Linked DNA regions of Cupriavidus necator N-1. Each later gene encodes a partner of the first gene's protein in a complex. Links are inferred from orthologs where the notes say so. Each region holds a gene or a part of one and is shown in the gene's direction. Other genes may lie near its edges. The genes, in order: dnaN, CNE_RS11195, holA and dinB.

What was found.
Region 2: the proteins of dnaN (region 1) and CNE_RS11195 are in contact, whole or in part, in a cryo-EM structure (PDB 8GIZ), measured with the Escherichia coli proteins. The link is inferred for Cupriavidus necator N-1 from one-to-one orthologs.
Region 3: the proteins of dnaN (region 1) and holA are in contact, whole or in part, in a cryo-EM structure (PDB 8GIZ), measured with the Escherichia coli proteins. The link is inferred for Cupriavidus necator N-1 from one-to-one orthologs.
Region 4: the proteins of dnaN (region 1) and dinB are in contact, whole or in part, in a solved structure (PDB 1OK7), measured with the Escherichia coli proteins. The link is inferred for Cupriavidus necator N-1 from one-to-one orthologs.

The regions. Positions count from the first base shown.
Region 1 is NC_015726.1:1,485-4,340, forward strand. What follows is about bases 1-2,785. They hold dnaN (DNA polymerase III subunit beta), read left to right. Parts: upstream 1-727; coding sequence 728-1,843; downstream 1,844-2,785. Other genes in these bases: dnaA (chromosomal replication initiator protein DnaA), read left to right, coding at 1-359; gyrB (DNA topoisomerase (ATP-hydrolyzing) subunit B), read left to right, coding at 2,073-2,785. In the rest of the region: more of gyrB, read left to right, coding at 2,786-2,856. UniProt on the Escherichia coli protein: Confers DNA tethering and processivity to DNA polymerases and other proteins. Acts as a clamp, forming a ring around DNA (a reaction catalyzed by the clamp-loading complex) which diffuses in an ATP-independent manner freely and bidirectionally along dsDNA.
Region 2 is NC_015726.1:2,379,519-2,382,636, reverse strand. What follows is about bases 41-3,087. They hold CNE_RS11195 (DNA polymerase III subunit gamma/tau), read left to right. Parts: upstream 41-419; coding sequence 420-2,756; downstream 2,757-3,087. Other genes in these bases: CNE_RS11190 (YbaB/EbfC family nucleoid-associated protein), read left to right, coding at 2,826-3,087; CNE_RS11200 (adenosylcobalamin-dependent ribonucleoside-diphosphate reductase), read left to right, coding at 41-299. Outside these bases: more of CNE_RS11200, read left to right, coding at 1-40; more of CNE_RS11190, read left to right, coding at 3,088-3,118. UniProt on the Escherichia coli protein: Part of the beta sliding clamp loading complex, which hydrolyzes ATP to load the beta clamp onto primed DNA to form the DNA replication pre-initiation complex.
Region 3 is NC_015726.1:3,219,181-3,222,199, reverse strand. Bases 19-2,966 are described here. They hold holA (DNA polymerase III subunit delta), read left to right. Parts: upstream 19-937; coding sequence 938-1,996; downstream 1,997-2,966. Other genes in these bases: CNE_RS15095 (glutamate-5-semialdehyde dehydrogenase), read left to right, coding at 2,085-2,966; CNE_RS15105 (LPS-assembly lipoprotein LptE), read left to right, coding at 415-930; leuS (leucine--tRNA ligase), read left to right, coding at 19-380. Also shown: more of leuS, read left to right, coding at 1-18; more of CNE_RS15095, read left to right, coding at 2,967-3,019. UniProt on the Escherichia coli protein: Part of the beta sliding clamp loading complex, which hydrolyzes ATP to load the beta clamp onto primed DNA to form the DNA replication pre-initiation complex.
Region 4 is NC_015726.1:3,794,712-3,797,692, reverse strand. The notes cover bases 17-2,926. They hold dinB (DNA polymerase IV), read left to right. Parts: upstream 17-886; coding sequence 887-1,966; downstream 1,967-2,926. Other genes in these bases: CNE_RS17785 (DUF2272 domain-containing protein), read right to left, coding at 2,041-2,926; rarD (EamA family transporter RarD), read left to right, coding at 17-833. In the rest of the region: more of rarD, read left to right, coding at 1-16; more of CNE_RS17785, read right to left, coding at 2,927-2,981. UniProt on the Escherichia coli protein: Poorly processive, error-prone DNA polymerase involved in translesion repair and untargeted mutagenesis. Copies undamaged DNA at stalled replication forks, which arise in vivo from mismatched or misaligned primer ends.

The DNA.
Region 1 (2,856 bases):
TCCACGGCAAGGACATCACCATCGAAGTGACGCGCGAAGCGCTCAAGGATCTGCTGACCGTGCAGAACCGCCAGATCTCCGTGGAGAACATCCAGAAGACCTGCGCGGATTTCTACAACATCAAGGTCGCTGACATGTACTCGAAAAAGCGGCCTGCCAATATTGCACGGCCGCGCCAGATTGCGATGTACCTGGCCAAGGAGCTGACGCAGAAGAGCCTGCCCGAAATCGGCGAGCTCTTTGGCGGCCGCGACCACACCACCGTGCTGCACGCCGTGCGCAAGATCGCCGACGAACGCAGCAAGGACGCGCAGCTGAACCACGAGCTGCACGTGCTGGAGCAAACGCTCAAGGGCTGATGCATGGCCGATGCCCGGGGTACCCCCGGGAAGGCGTTTTGAAGGGTCGGCCCCTCGGGGCTGGCATACTGTAGGGTGCGCGCCACGGACATCCCGTGGCGCCTGGGGAATTAACGTCAGCGTCGCCGGGGCAAGTGTCCGGAAAATGGCCACTGATAAGGCTTTGCGGTGAGTCGGGACGGGATGGCAAGTGCGGTTTGCGCCAGCGTGGCTTTTTGGGCACAGCTGGCCCGCCGGCCGGTCCCGCCCCGCTTCACCGCAGCGGCTTATCCTTGGTACAATGGCACATTAACTCCTTGATTCCTAAGTGAATTTGGAGTTGTTTGCGTTCTGCGGTCGCCGATTACAAACGACGAAGGATAAATTCAATGCAATTGGTCAAAACCTCGCGAGACAACCTGCTGCGTCCGCTGCAAATCGTGAGCGGCATCGTGGAGCGCCGCCACACCCTCCCGATCCTGGCCAATCTGCTGATTCGCAAGTCCGGGTCCAACGTTTCCTTCCTCTCGACCGACATCGAGATCCAGATCACCACGCACGCCGAATGCGGCGTTGGCAGCGACAGCATTGCCACCACCGTGGCCGCGCGCAAGCTGCTGGACATCCTGCGCGCCATGCCTGACGGCGACGTGGCCCTGTCGCTCAACGACAAGCGCATGACCGTGCAATCCGGCAAGAGCCGCTTCGCACTGCAGACGCTGGCCGCAGAGGAATTCCCGACCGTTGCCGAAGCCAGCGAATTCAACGCCAGCGTCAGCCTGCCGCAGAAGACCTTCAAGCACCTGCTGGCGATGGTCCACTTCGCCATGGCGCAGCAGGACATCCGCTACTACCTGAACGGCATGCTGCTGGTGGTCGAAGGCAAGAAGGTCATGGCAGTCGCCACCGACGGCCACCGCCTGGCCTACTGCGGCGTTGAGCTGGAAACCGAAGCCGTCGGCGTGGGCGCGCGCCAGGAAGTCATCATCCCGCGCAAGACCATCCTGGAACTGCAGCGCCTGCTGGAAGACAACGACGATCCGGTGCAGGTGCAGCTGGCCGCCAACCAGGTCAAGTTCACGTTCGCCAATATCGAACTGATCTCCAAGCTGGTTGAAGGCAAGTTCCCCGACTTCCAGCGCGTGATTCCCAAGGGCTACAAGAATGCCTTCGCCATCGACCGCGTGCGGCTGCAGCAGGCGCTGCAACGCACCGCGATCCTGACGACCGACAAATTCAAGGGCGTGCGCTGCATCCTCGACACGCACATGCTCAAGATCAGCTCCACCAACGCCGACCAGGAAGAGGCGCAGGAAGAGCTGGAACTCGATTACTCGGGCGACGCGCTCGATATCGGCTTCAACGTGACCTACCTGCTTGACGTGCTTGCCAACCTGAAGAGCGAGCAGGTGCAGGTCAGCCTCGGCGACTCGAATTCGAGTGCGCTGATTACCGTGCCGGAAGACGACAACTTCAAGTACGTCGTCATGCCGATGCGCATCTGATGATCCGGTAACAGGACCAGACCAGACAAGAACCGGAGCAGCAAACGGCACGCAACGACACCTGGCCCAGGCCGGGACGTCCTGGGGATGACCATCCCGCAGCGGGGGCAGGATCGAAACGACGATCCGCCCCTTTTGCCGTTTTTAGTAACCCGCCATGCGGACCCTTTCGCGCCCCGCCGCTATGCCGGCCCGGCCCGAATTCCGCCATTGCCGTGAGTAGAAAGACATGACCGAACAGCAGAACCCGCAGCAGGAAAACACCTACGGAGCCTCTTCGATCCAGATTCTGGAAGGCCTGGAGGCGGTACGCAAGCGCCCGGGCATGTATATCGGTGATACCTCCGACGGCACCGGCCTGCACCACCTTGTCTTCGAGGTGCTGGACAACTCCATCGACGAAGCGCTGGCCGGCTACTGCACCGAGATCCAGGTCACCATCCACAGCGACAACTCGATCTCCATCGTCGACAACGGCCGCGGCATCCCGCCCCTGGTCAAGTTCGACGACAAGCACGAACCCAAGCGCAGCGCGGCGGAAATCGCCATGACCGAGCTGCACGCCGGCGGCAAGTTCAACCAGAACAGCTACAAGGTGTCCGGGGGCCTGCACGGCGTGGGCGTGTCCTGCGTGAACGCCCTGTCCAAGTGGCTGCGCCTGACCGTGCGCCGCGACGGCCAGGTCCACCTGATCGAATTCGCCAAGGGCGACGTACAGAACCGCATCGTCGAGACCGTGACCGGCCCCGACGGCCAGCCCGTTGAAGTCTCGCCGATGAAGATCATCGGCGCCACCGACAAGCGCGGCACCGAAGTGCACTTCCTGGCCGACGAAGAAATCTTCACCAACGTCGAGTTCCACTACGAGATCCTCTCCAAGCGCATCCGCGAGCTCTCGTTCCTGAACAACGGCGTGCACATCAAGCTGGTCGACCAGCGCACCGGCAAGGAGGAAGACTTTGCCTTCTCCGGCGGCGTGAAGGGTTTTGTCGAGTACATCAACCGCTCCAAGA
Region 2 (3,118 bases), 2.4 Mb from region 1 along the record:
ATGACTCCGAAGTGGCCGCGCTCAGCTACGCGCTGCAGCGCATCCTGATCAAGCGCGGCTTCCTGGATGCCGAGGGCGGCCAGGTGCCGGTAGCGGCGCTGGCCGCCAGGCTGGCCCAGCGCGAGGCTGGGGGGCAGGCGCTGGATGCCGGGGCCGATCTCGCCAGCCAGGCCCGGGCCCCCGGCACCCCCGGTGTCGGCACCGGCAAGCCGTGCCCGGAGTGTGGCGCGCACGCCCTGCACAAGGTCGACGGCTGCGCCAAATGCGCCAATTGCGGCTACGTGGGCGAGTGCGGCTGAGCCCCGCCGCGGGCGGGTTGCGGCCACCGGAGCCGGCCCGCGCGGCGCGTGGCGAATAAAGACCGCGAGGTCGGGGCGGCGGCGGCCGGAGGGGGGCCGCCTTTTGCTACAATCGCCGCCATGAGTTATCAAGTTCTAGCGCGCAAATGGCGCCCCAGGGATTTCACCACGCTGGTCGGCCAGGAGCACGTGGTCCGCGCGCTCACGCACGCGCTGGAACAGCAGCGGCTGCACCATGCCTACCTGTTCACCGGCACGCGCGGGGTCGGCAAGACCACGCTGTCGCGGATCCTGGCCAAGGCCCTGAACTGCATCGGCCCTGACGGCAACGGCGGCATCACCGCCCAGCCGTGCGGGCAGTGCAAGGCCTGCCAGGAGATCGACAGCGGCCGCTTCGTCGACTACATCGAGATGGACGCCGCCTCCAACCGCGGCGTCGACGAGATGGCGCAGTTGCTGGACAAGGCGGTCTACGCCCCGACCTCCGGGCGCTTCAAGGTCTACATGATCGACGAAGTGCACATGCTGACCAACCACGCCTTCAACGCCATGCTGAAGACGCTGGAGGAGCCACCCGGGCACGTCAAGTTCATCCTCGCCACCACCGATCCGCAGAAGATCCCGGTCACGGTGCTGTCGCGCTGCCTGCAGTTCAACCTCAAGCAGATGCCGCCGGGGCATATCGTCTCGCACCTGGACCATATCCTGGCGCAGGAAGGCATTGCCCACGACGGCAACGCGCTGCGGCTACTGGCCCAGGCCGCGCACGGCTCGATGCGCGACGCGCTGTCGCTGACCGACCAAGCCATCGCCTACAGCGCGGGCCAGGTGTCGGAAGACGCGGTGCGCGGCATGCTGGGCGCGATCGACCAGGGCTACCTGGTGCAGCTGCTCGATGCGCTGGCCGCCGAGGACGGCGCCGCCATGCTGGCGATTGCCGATGCCATGGCCGACCGCAGCCTGTCGTTTGCCGGCGCGCTGCAGGACCTGGGCTCGCTGCTGCACAAGGTGGCGCTGGCGCAGGCCGTGCCGGCCTCGGTGCAGGACGAATGGCCCGAAGCCGATGAGGTGCGGCGCCTGGCCGGCGTGTTCGACGCGCAGGAAGTGCAGCTGTTCTACCAGATCGCCAACCTCGGCCGCAGCGAGCTGGCGCTCGCGCCGGACGAGTACGCCGGCTTCACCATGACGCTGCTGCGCATGCTGGCGTTCCGGCCGTCGTCTGAACCCGCCACGACGCAAGGGCAGGGCGGTGGTGCCGCGCCTGCGCGTCAGCGCGGCGCTGCCGTGCTTGAGACCGCCCCGCCCGTTGATACCCGCTATGCGGCGGCTGGTGCCAACGCCGCCGCGCAGGCAAATGCCGGTACTGCGGCGGCGCCTGTCCCTGCCCCTGTGCCCGCACGGGCGGTACTGCCTGCGCCCATGGCCGAAGCTGCGGCAGCGCCTGCCGCAGTTGCTGCATCCCCTGAAGCAGCGCCAGCGCGCCCGGCCGCAGCCGCCGGCAACGGGGCCATGTCGCCCGCCGCCGCCGCGCTGGCCGCTGCCCGCCAGGGTTCCGCTGCTCGTGGTGGCGGCCGCAAGGCGCCGCCGCCGGCCATGCCGCCAGCGCCGGCTGCCGCGCAGCGCCCGCCGGCCCAACCCTTGCGCGCGCCCGGCGCCGCAGCCGTAAGCCGCCCGCCGGCACCGGTTGCGAAGGCGCCCATGCAGCCGCCAGTCCAGTCTCCGGCAGCGCCGGCACGGCCCGCCGCGCAGCCCGCGGCGCGCCAGGCGGAGCCGGAATCCGTGCCGCCCTGGGAGTTGGCGGGTGGCAGCGACGTGCCGCCGTGGGAAGAGCTGCCGCCTGACCTGCCGGTCATAGGCCCCTATGACAGCGATCCTGGCTACCGCGACAGCGGTTTCAACGAACCGGCACCGCCTGCCGCCGCGCCGCGCAACGGCCCGGCCCGGCCGGGCCGGGCACCCGCGCGCGAGGCCGAGCCGGCGCGCGAGGCCGCTCCCGTGCCGTCAGCCACGGCGCCGGCAGAGTCCGCCAAATTCGTCGCCCCGCGACCGCCTGCGGCGGGCGAGGATGGCACCCCGCCGGCCTTCACCGGCGAATGGCCGGTGCTGGCCGCTGGCCTGCCCTTGAAGGGCCTGGCACAGCAGCTGGCCTACCAGAGCGAACTGACCCAGGTGGTCGGGCGCACCTTCCACCTGCGCATCCCGGTCGCGGCCCTGGGCGAGAACGGCGTGTCCGAGCGGCTGCAGCAGGCGCTGTGCGACCACTTTGGCGTGCCGGTGCGCGTGGTCTGCGAGGTGGGCGGGGTTTCCATCACCGCGGCGGCCGCCGATGCCGAGGCGCGCGCCGAGCGCCAGCGCCAGGCCGAGGCAGTGATCGAGGCCGATCCCTTTGTACAGGGCCTGCTGCGCGATTTTGGCGGCCAGATCGTGCCGGGCTCGATCCAGCCGCGCGCCGCCTGATCCGCGGCCTGCGTTTGCTTTACCGAACTACTTTGCCGAATTTCTTACCGAATCCAGGAGCATTCCATCATGATGAAAGGTCAACTCGCCGGGCTGATGAAGCAAGCCCAGCAGATGCAGGAAAACATGAAGAAGATGCAGGAGCAGCTGGCCCTGATCGAGGTCGAGGGCCAGTCCGGCGCCGGTCTCGTCAAGGTGGTCATGACCTGCAAGAACGACGTCAAGCGCGTCACCATCGACCCTAGCCTGCTGGCCGAGGGCGAAGACAAGGACCTGCTGGAAGACCTGGTCGCCGCCGCCTTCAATGACGCCGTGCGCAAGGCCGAAGCCACCTCGCAGGAAAAGATGGGCTCGATGACCTC
Region 3 (3,019 bases), 3.2 Mb from region 1 along the record:
ACGCGCTGGACGACGCCAAGACCGCTTCGCCGGCCGCGCGCCGCGAGTGCTTCGGCATCCTGCTGCGCGTGCTGTACCCGGTGGTGCCGCACGTCACCCACGGCCTGTGGGACCAGCTGGGCTACGCCGCCGAAGCCGGCGACCTGCTCGACGCCCCGTGGCCGCAGGTCGATGAAGCCGCGCTGGTGCGCAGCGAGATCGAACTGGTGCTGCAGATCAACGGCAAGGTGCGCGGCAGCATCACCGTGCCCGCCGACGCCGACCGCGCCGCCATCGAGGCAACCGCCGCCGCCAGCGAGACCGTGGCCAAGTTCGCCGAGGGCAAGGCGCCGAAGAAGATCGTGGTGGTGCCCGGCCGCCTGGTCAACGTGGTGTTGTAAGCTGGTCTCGGAACCTGACAAGGAATCGCCAAGAATGAAGCGACTGAACATGGGGCGCCGCAAGGTGCTCGCGGCAATGCTGGCAGTGCCGGCAACAGGCCTGCTGGCCGGCTGCGGCTTCCACATGCGCGGCAACTCGGATTTCGCCTTCAAGCGGCTCTATATCGGGATTCCGGCCAATTCGCTGATGGGCGCGGACCTGCGCCGCGCCATCCACGGCGGCTCCGACACCCAGGTGGTGGTCGACCAGAAGGAGGCCGACGCGCTGCTGGACGTGCTGCAGGACACCCGCACCAAGTCGATCTTGTCGATCACCACCACCGGCGTGGTGCGCGAATACCGCCTGACACAGCGCTTCACCTTCCGCCTGCGCGACGCCGCCGGCAAGGAACTGATCCCGCCGTCGCAGCTGGTGCTGACGCGCGACCTGACCTACAACGAAGCCAACACGCTGGCCAAGGACTACGAAGAGCAGCAGCTGTACCGCGACATGCAACGCGATATCGTGCAGCAGCTGATGCGCCGGCTGGCCGCCGTCAAGGCCATCTGATCACGGCATGCAGCTCAAGCTCGACGGGCTCGACGCACACCTGCGGCAGGCGAAGGCCAAGGGCCTGGCGCCGCTGTACGTGGTGCACGGCGACGAACACCTGCTGGTGCTGGAGGCCGTCGACCGCCTGCGCGCCGCGGCGCGCGAAGCCGGCTTCTCCGAGCGCGACGTGCTGGTGGCCGAGCGCGGCTTCCACTGGGGCCAGCTGGTCGAGGCGCAGCAGTCGATGTCGCTATTCGGCGACCGCAAGATCGTTGAACTCCGCATCCCGTCGGGCAAGCCCGGCAAGGACGGCGGCGAGGCGCTGCGCGCCGTGGCCGCCCAGCCGTCGCCCGACGTGGTGCTGCTGGTGACGCTGCCGCGGCTGGATTTTGCCGCGTCCAAGTCGGCCTGGTTCCAGGCGCTGGAAGGCGCCGGCGTGTCGATCAAGGTCGACTCCGTGGACCGCACCCGGCTGCCGGCCTGGGTCGGCGAGCGGCTATCGCTGCAGCAGCAGCGCGTCGAGGGCGGCGAGCCTGGCCGGCGTTCGCTGCAGTTTATCGCCGACAAGGTCGAGGGCAACCTGCTGGCGGCGCACCAGGAAATCCAGAAGCTGGGGCTGTTGTACCCGCCCGGCGAACTCACCTTCGACCAGGTGCACGATGCGGTACTGAACGTGGCCCGCTACGACGTCTTCAAGCTGTCTGAATCGATGCTTTCTGGCGACGTGCCGCGGCTGGTGCGCATGCTCGAAGGGCTGCGCGGCGAGGGCGAGGCCACAGTGCTGGTGCTGTGGGCGCTGACCGAGGAAATTCGCGTATTATCCAAGGTCCGGCAAGGGCTGGCGGCCGGCAAGCCGGCGGGCGTGCTGATGCGCGAGCTGCGCGTCTGGGGCCCGCGCGAGCGGCTGGTGCCGCAGGCCGCGCAGCGCCTGGCGCAGCCAAGGCTGGACGCGGCGCTGGCGCTGGCGGCGCGGCTGGACCGCCAGGTCAAGGGCCTGTCGGACCTGCCGCCACCGGGCGGCAGCCCGCTGCCGGCGGAACCATGGGACGGGCTGCAGCAGCTTGCCCTGATGATCGCGCGCTGAACGCGCAACTCCACAGGTTTGCTTCCCCCGCCGCGTGCGGCGGGGGGACGGAAAACACACTGACGGCCACCACCCCAGGGCCACTGACATGAACGAGCTCGACCTCAACCAATACATGGACCGCGTCGGCCGCCAGGCCCGCGCCGCGTCGCGCGCCATGGCGCGTGCCTCCACGGCCGACAAGAACCGCGCGCTGCTGACCATCGCCGCTGCCATCCGCCGCGATGCCGACAAGCTCAAGGCGGTCAACGCGCGTGACGTTGAACGCGCCCGCGCCAACGGCCAGGACGCCGCCTTTATCGATCGCCTGACGCTGTCGGACAAGGCCATCGCCACCATGGCCGCGGGCCTGGAGCAGATCGCCGCCCTGGCCGACCCGATCGGCGAGATCTCGAACATGAAGTTCCGCCCGACCGGCATCCAGGTCGGCCAGATGCGCGTGCCGCTGGGCGTGATCGGCATCATCTACGAGTCGCGCCCGAACGTGACCATCGACGCCGCGGCGCTGTGCCTGAAGTCGGGCAACGCCACCATCCTGCGCGGCGGTTCCGAAGCAATCGAATCCAACACCGCGCTGGCGGCGCTGGTGGCCGAGGGCCTGTCCGCGGCCGGGCTGCCGTCCGAGGCGGTGCAGGTGATCGAGACTACTGACCGCGCTGCCGTGGGCCGGCTGATCACGATGACCGAATACGTCGACGTGATCGTGCCGCGCGGCGGCAAGAGCCTGATCGCGCGGCTGATGGAAGAAGCGCGCGTGCCGATGATCAAGCACCTGGACGGCATCTGCCACGTCTATATCGACGCCGCTGCCGACCTGGACAAGGCCGTGCGCGTCTGCGACAACGCCAAGACGCAGCGCTATGCGCCGTGCAACACCATGGAGACGCTGCTGGTGTCGCAGGACATCGCCGCCGCCGCGCTGCCGCCGCTGTGCCGCATCTACCAGGAGAAGGGCGTCGAACTGCGCGTGTGCCCGGCCACCCGCGCCACGCTGGAAGCGGCGGGCTTCACCGGCCTGGTCGA
Region 4 (2,981 bases), 3.8 Mb from region 1 along the record:
TGCCCGGTATTGCGCCGCTGGAGATCCTGCTGCACCGGATGGTGTGGTCGCTGGTATTCCTGGGCCTGATCCTGACGTGGCGGCACCAGTGGGCGTGGCTCGGCCGGGTGCTCAAGGACCGGCGCCTGCTGCTCTCGTTCACCGCCAGCGCGGCGCTGCTGTGCGCCAACTGGTTCCTCTATATCTGGGCGGTGTCGGCTAACCGCGTGGTCGATGCCAGCCTGGGTTACTTCATCAACCCGCTGTTCAGCGTGCTGCTGGGCGTGGTGTTCCTGCACGAGCGGCTGCGCCTGGTGCAATGGCTGGCGATCGCGGTCGCCGCGGCCGGGGTGGCCTGGCTGACGGTGGCGGCAGGCCAGTTGCCGTGGATCGCCCTGGGGCTGGCGGCCAGCTTCGGCGGCTATGGCCTGCTGCGCAAGACCGGTGCGCTGGGTGCGCTGGAAGGGCTGTCGCTGGAGACGCTTTTGCTGTTCCCGCTGGCCGCGGCGGCGCTGGCCTGGCTGTTCGCCACCGGCCAGGACAGCTTCACCCACGCAGCGCCGGGTACGCAGTGGCTGCTGCTGCTGGCCGGGCCGGTGACGGCGGTGCCGCTGCTGTTCTTTGCCGCCGGCGCGCGGCGCATTCCGCTGTCACTGCTGGGCCTGCTGCAGTACACCGGGCCGACGCTGCAGCTGCTGCTGGGCGTATGGCTGTGGAACGAACCGTTCCCGGTGCAGAAGCAGGTCGGCTACGCACTGATCTGGCTGTCGCTGGCCTTGTATGCGGCCGAGGGGCTATGGATGAATACGCGGCAGAAGCCCGCAGCCATCCAATCCATCAATGAAGCCAACTGAAAATCAAACGATTTCATTCATCGCACGGATAACCGATACGGTGCCTGGCCACCATGTCTGCCCCGCCTGATGCCACGCCCGCGGTCCAGCGCAAGATCATTCATTGCGACTGCGACTGTTTCTATGCCTCGGTCGAGATGCGCGACGAGCCGTCGCTGCGCGGCCGCCCGATGGCCGTGGGCGGCTCGCCCGACCGGCGCGGGGTGATTGCCACCTGCAACTATGAAGCGCGCGCCTTTGGCGTGCGTTCGGCGATGCCATCGGCACAGGCGCTCAAGCGTTGCCCGGACCTGCTGATCGTGCGCCCGGCAATGGACAAGTACCGCGAGGTCTCGCGCCAGATCTTCGCGATCTATCGCGAATACACCGCGCTGGTCGAACCGCTGTCGCTGGACGAGGCCTACCTGGACGTGAGCCTGTGCACCCGCCACGCCGGCAGCGCCACCCGCATCGCCGAGGAAATCCGCCAGCGTGTGCGCGATGAAGTGGGCGTGACGGTATCGGCCGGGGTGGGGCCGAGCAAGTTCGTGGCCAAGATCGCCAGCGACTGGAACAAGCCCGACGGGTTGTTCGTGGTCAAGCCGGCGGCGGTCGATGGCTTTGTCGCCGCGCTGCCGGTGGAGCGCATCCACGGCGTGGGCAAGGTCACCGCGGCCAAGCTGCGGCGCCTGGGTGCCGAGACCTGCGGCGACCTGCGGCCGTGGTCGCCGGACCGGCTGCACCGCGAGTTCGGTGTCTTCGGGGCGCGGCTCTACAAGCTGTGCCGCGGCGTCGACGAGCGCGAGGTCACGCCCGAGCGCGAGCGCAAGTCGATCAGCGTGGAAGAGACCTATGCCGACGACCTGCCCGACCTGCAGGCCTGCATGGCCGAGCTGGAACCGCTCGTCGCCATGCTCGAAGCCCGCATTGACCGGGCTCAGGCACATGACACCATCGACAAGCTGACCGTGAAGCTGCGCTTCTCTGACTTCCGCCAGACCACGGTGGAATGCCGCGGCCACGCGCCGGACCGCGCCGTCTACGCGCGCCTGCTGGCCGAGGGCCATGCGCGCCGGGGCTTGCCGGTGCGGCTGCTGGGGGTGGGGGTAGGGACCAGCGACCGGGATACGTCGCAGTTGGAACTGTTCGACTGAGCGCAGGATTATTCCGGCGAATAATCAGACCACATGAAATCGTGATGCCTTAATAAATGGCATCAATAAACCAGCTATTGCAGGTCGTTGCGCATCACCAGCAGCCACGGCATATGCGAATTGGTGACGCCGTCGAGCCGGCCCGAATCGCCCAGCTCGATCTCCTCCATCGACACCGACTGCTGGACATTGCCGCCGATGGCACGCACCACGCGCGTGGCCGGATCCACGCCGACCACGATGTCGCAGTGCATGGGCGTGGTGCCGAAGCCTATTTCGGCGATGTCCTCGAGATAGCGGTCACGCCCGCGCCCGGCGCAGATGATGTCGCCGGGCCGGGGCATGGCGGGGACGGGCTCGATATGGAAGGCCGGCCTGGGCAGGATGCCGTCGCGGGCATCGACCACGTACATCGAGTGCGACTGCCCGGTCAGGAACTGGCGCTCGTCCAGCCCCGCCTTGCGCAGCACCCATGAGATAAACACCGCCGACCAGGCCCAGGACCCCCGCGTCACCTGCCGGCAACTGGGCGCTTCACCGACGATGCCCCAGTAGCGGCGCGCCAGCGAGCAGCCCAGGGGCGTGGCTTCCATGCCGGTGCCGTCCGGAAAGGACAGGCAGCTGGCGGCGGGTGGCGGATTGCCGTTGGTTTTGGATTCGGTGTCGGTGGTGGCGGCAGCGGGTGCCCCGGCTGCCTCTGCGGGGGACGCTGGCTGGGCCTCCAGGATCCCTGGCAGTGGCGCAGGCAGCTCCGGTGCGGGCACCGGGCTGTAGGTGACGCAGGACGTGTCGTCCCGGCCCAGCCGCACCACCTGCCCGCCCCAGCGGGCCCATTCCTGCGTGGCGATTTCGACGATGCGTTCACGCGGCGTGGCGCCCGGGCGCGTCTCCGGCCTTTCGGTGTCGGGCAGGGCGCGCGCCTGCGGCCGCACCGGCTCGCTGACGGTGGTGCAGGCAGTCAGCAATGCCAGCGCCACGGCAACGCAAGCCGCGCGCATGGTGCCCGCAGCCTGTG